Regions from separate parts of the Paenibacillus sp. Y859 genome, predicted to be linked through region 1. Evidence: riboswitches for the same ligand, from Rfam matches in the RefSeq annotation. Region 1 holds a riboswitch; the other holds the start of a gene.
What was found. Region 1 has a riboswitch for cyclic di-AMP ahead of AC1TO8_RS22640 (C40 family peptidase). Riboswitches for the same ligand answer to the same signal wherever they lie in the genome.

Region 1 (2,461 bases):
ATACATCACGTCATCCTTTTTATGCAATTTGGAAAAACAGGATCAACAGGTATCATCTCCTCTGCCCTAGTATGTTTGCGTAGTGCACTTCCTGTTATTGGAATATCCCTCATCTTGGGTGTACTCAGTTTACTTTTCTTCTGCCTATTTACCGGTCTTTCACTTGTGTGGTCAGGGCTTCTTGCTCTCATACTTCAACAGTCCTATCCACTCATAACTTGTTTATTCAAAATGTGGCATATCACCTCTCATTATCATGTATGGCACTCCAGATTTTACAAGTCGTAATCATTCTCCTTTATTTCTCTCTATAATTGCTTGTTACGAGAAACCCCCGCCCTTTTCAACAAAAAGGGCGGGGGTTTCTTGTCTTTACTGGGTTATTGGAATTTGCCAAAGTGTAAATCCTCTGTTAAGATAACACTTATAACAACTTTGTAACCTTTATAGCTATTCATATTATTAGTTATTGACGATTGTCACTTATTGGTGCATCATACAGCCGAATTCCTAAGCACCAGGAGGCGGGGGATCCAATTATATGGGTGAATTGATCTTGCAACATAGGGATCATAGGGGAACCTTCAACCGAATCCTTAAGCTAACCTCGCAGGCATTGGAAGGGGAAAACGTAATTGAACAAGAAGTTAACTGCTAGCGTATTAAGTATGGCTCTTGCGTTAACCATTGGAACAGGTAGCGTATTTGCAGACTCAACGATGGATTCGGTCATTGACCGTACTATTGGAGTTACTTATAAGACCGGTGGAACAACCACCAATGGATTTGATTGTTCTGGCTTCTCTCGGTATGTCTTCTCCAAATTAGGCATCACCTTGCCACGACAGTCTTCAGCACAGTTCAAAACAGGTACAGCTGTATCCCGTAATGAGATGAGACCTGGAGATCTAGTCTTTTTCAACACTTCAGGAAAAGGTGTCTCTCATGTTGGCATATTTGTCGGTAGTGGTAAATTTGCACATGCATCTACTTCACGTGGTGTCATCATCAGCTCCCTTAACGAAAGTTACTATGCCAAGCGCTATATTGGTGCTAAACGTGTCATGAGTACTGCCAAATATCAAGCTGCTGCCTACAATTAACAATACGATAAATAGTACCTTAAGAAGACCTATGAAGGACTCGACATCCCTTGCGTAGGTCTTCCTTTTTCAACAAAATTAAATCATTTACATCAAATATGACAAAAAACAATTGCCAAACCGGTATTCCTTTGCTACAATAGTTCAAGTAAGTACATAGTAACAACTTTGTAATAAGTTTTGTAACATTTACGTTAACTATATCTGCCGAATTCCCGATACAACGGGAAGTGGGGGAACCGTCTTGGGTGAATTGATCTTGCTTCAGAGGGATCATAGGGAACCTTCAACCGAATCCTTAAGCTAACCTCGCAGGCACCGGAAGGAGTTATCTTGTTGAAGAAGAAATTAATATCAGTAGCTCTAGGAATGACATTATTGTTGTCCATTGGAACCGGAAGCGCTTTCGCAGACTCTAAGATGGACAAGGCTATTGAGCCTACGATTGGAACTGCATATGTAGGTGGTGGTGTAAACACCAATGGATTCGATTGCTCAGGATTTACAATGTATATTTTCGATAAGCTAGGTATTGAATTACCACATCAGTCTGGTTCCCAATTTAGTATGGGTACAGCGATTGCACAGAAGGACTTAAGAGAAGGAGATCTTGTCTTCTTTAACTTTACTAGTAAAGGTCTTGTATCGCACGTTGGAATATATGTAGGTGATGGAGATTTTGCACATGCTTCCTCTTCTAGGGGTGTCATTATTAACTCACTTAGCCAAGCCTATTATAAAAACGGTTACGTTGGCGCTAAAAGAATTATGAGTGATAATACATATGAGTCTGTTGCACTCGATAATTAAATAATACTTATTAACGGGCCTGTGGAGGAGATTTCAATTGAATCTCAACTGCAGGTTTTTTCACCTCTATATACAATGCAAGTTTAAAAAAGTCAGGTTTGAACTATTACTTACAGAAGGGAATCTGTGTATGAATCACCAAGATTTAATCATTATCCCAATGGAGATTGATCATGCTCGCGCTATATCGGAATGGACTTATCCCATTCCATACGATATTTACGGATGGATGTCTTGGGACCAAATGGAAGCGCTAGGCATTGAATTTGGCGATCCGATTATTCGTAGAGAACAGTATGCTTCTGTTACGGATGTACAAGGAGAACTCTACGGATTTGCACAGTTCTTTCCGTTAGAGGGTGTAACCCGTCTTGGGATCAGCATGCGACCTGACTTATGTGGACAGGGATTAGGAAAGATTGTTGTACAATCTATTGCTCGTGAGGCAGTACGACGCAGCCCCCATGATGAAATTGACCTAGAGGTTCTAACCTGGAACAAACGTGCCATCCAGGTATACCTCAAAGCAGGGTTTGAGATTACGGATA
Region 2 (2,461 bases), on a different contig from region 1:
CATGCTTACATCCCGGCACCTTGTTAGAAATGATCTTACGAATCCTTTCGCCTGCATGATCAGGGTCAGTGAATATAATAACCCCTCTACGCTCTTGTGCTAATGCGATCCGTTGGATCGTACGTGCATTAATAGCAGAACCACCCGTCTCGATCGTATCCGCCTCTACGGCCCTCTTAATTGCTGTCGTATCATCGCGACCTTCCACGACAATGATTTCTTTGATCATAACGATTCTTCCCTTCAGAGCCTGTATCACAACAGCAAAAAGAAGAGGATTCATCCTCTTCTTTAGTATGGCTTCCATTATGACCTTAATAGTATAGGAATAGAAAGCTGTTGTAAAACAGTTTAGTTTAGTTCAGGCTTAACGGGCCCGATCACATATATTGTTCCACCCTTCTTACGACCGAAATTACGAGCATTCTTCACTGAATCATAATACACATCGATCTTGTTGCCTTTGATTGCACCACCTGTATCTTCTGCACGGCGGAAGCCAATACCTTCGATATATACCCACCATCCCATAGGGATGACACTGGTATCCACCGCAATCGTACGACCTTCCGTTACACGTGTGCCTGATGCGGTTCGAGTTCCTATACCTGGCTCTTCTGAAGAGTACGCAGTCATAGTTACATTCTTAAGCACCTTTTTATAACTAAAATCAACGCCAGCCTTGCTAGCTCGATTATTCTCTTTATTCACATTCGTAGCCTTTGCTTTGTTACTAGTAGCTGTCGTAGATGCTAAAATGATTTGCTTCGGCGGCTCTACCTTCGTACCTACAGCAACAATTTTATCCTGCACTTGGCTCTTCACTTCTTTGCCAACCAGGCTCATCGTTACGAATTGCCCATCTTGATATATTTTCTCGATCTGTTGGACTATTGCCCCAGACTGTCCGTTCTGTACCACCTTGACGTTTCCTTTCACAATCGTTGGATCGGAAGTCTTGATGACTCGAAAAGGGATCTCTTCTACACGCTCAACAATCTGTTTGTTTATCCGGACAACCTTGATGTCCAACTTATCTGTGATCTTTGTATTCAAATCAGGAAATACTTTGTCGTGTGCATCTAGAGTAATGCCTAGTTGCTTAACAGCATCCTTTACAGTCCCTTGTGTAGTGAACCGAGTAGCCGACTGACCATCAGCAGTTACATTAATCTCGACAGCACGTTGAATATGAACTTTATCGCCGTCTTTAAGCGGGCTGTTCAACGATACGGACACCTGATCTTCCGGTCTGAGAATAATGGCTTGTTCATTCAGCATTTCTTGTAACATAGCATGATGGGTTTCTATAGCACTTACATGTCCATCAATCACTAAATACACTTGTTTACGTTCTTGAATGCTGGCAAACAATAGAACGGTCAGGCTAATCGCTATTAAAGCAATAGCCGCAACTGAGATCTTACTTAAACTTTCATGCTTCCAACGTGTTGCGTAAGTCATGCTGGATGATGATGAATCATGGGTTTGTTCTTTAAAAATGCCCACTTTCCGATCCTCCTTCATAGCCTCGCCGTCTGAAAAATAAACCATATGTGTAATTGACGCGACTATAATAAAATTTGTACAGGATACTAAAATAATATCTATCCTGCATCATGTACCGGTCTGCTCGTCATGATTGTCACCCCCTAATAAATAAGAGTATGATGACAAAATTGTCTTTATTCAAAAAAAAGAAGCCTAAAGAAAGAGTTAGAGGAACTCCTTCGCGGCGGCCCGATATTTTCTAAATAACGGAAATCCATGCACGAGTTTGCCTCTCTTCATAGCGCCTACGGGGTTAGCTGTCGGGTTTGGGCAAAAGAGAGATGCCCGATCTTAGGTCAACCGCTCATGGCGATTGCCCTTGAATTCACCCCAAAGACCCAATAAAAGAAGTCATATATGACCTTTACCAAGTACAATCTGGATTGGTCATATTGGTTCCCCCGTTCTCCGATCATCTGGAGATTTAGCGAGACTGGTTCAAGAAAATAATAAGCTGTCCAATTACGATCAGCTTACATCACTGAAAAGATGATATCGCGTTTCGATGCATGTTGTAAAGCATCAATCAACCACAAATTTCTGAATAAATGGTTAAATTTTTGTAATATTCGCTCTTTACACGATAATAAGGCATGATTAAGTCGTCCGATCTCACTATTTCAGCTAGTTTGCTCACTCTTTCACGAAATACCAAATAAATACAGGGCATTTTTAGTGGTTATTTGGGCAATTTCCTCGATTTCAACACCTTTAATCTGGGCAGCGGCCTCAGCTACTAGTCTCACATGTGCGGACTCATTCCTCTTCCCTCTAAATGGATGTGGAGTCAGATAAGGGGAGTCTGTTTCAATCAATAATCGGTCCATTGGTACCTTCGCCAACACCTCTTTTGGTTGTTTGGCATTTTTGAACGTAATCGGACCACCAAATGACAAATGAAATCCCATAT

Region 2: it holds a riboswitch for cyclic di-AMP, as region 1 does, so the genes downstream of both, AC1TO8_RS21815 (ubiquitin-like domain-containing protein) here and AC1TO8_RS22640 (C40 family peptidase) in region 1, are expected to answer to the same signal.

What each region holds. Positions count from the first base shown of each region.
Region 1 is NZ_JBXCIZ010000020.1:14,142-16,602, reverse strand. Features, by position in the region: gene AC1TO8_RS22650 (hypothetical protein) at 1-288, shown strand, start outside; cyclic di-AMP (ydaO/yuaA leader) riboswitch at 491-631, shown strand; gene AC1TO8_RS22645 (C40 family peptidase) at 636-1,103, shown strand; cyclic di-AMP (ydaO/yuaA leader) riboswitch at 1,299-1,436, shown strand; gene AC1TO8_RS22640 (C40 family peptidase) at 1,440-1,913, shown strand; gene AC1TO8_RS22635 (GNAT family N-acetyltransferase) at 2,044-2,461, shown strand, end outside.
Region 2 is NZ_JBXCIZ010000017.1:47,208-49,668, forward strand. Features, by position in the region: gene rnmV (ribonuclease M5) at 1-229, opposite strand, end outside; gene AC1TO8_RS21815 (ubiquitin-like domain-containing protein) at 352-1,509, opposite strand; cyclic di-AMP (ydaO/yuaA leader) riboswitch at 1,779-1,991, opposite strand; gene AC1TO8_RS21820 (TatD family hydrolase) at 2,193-2,461, opposite strand, start outside.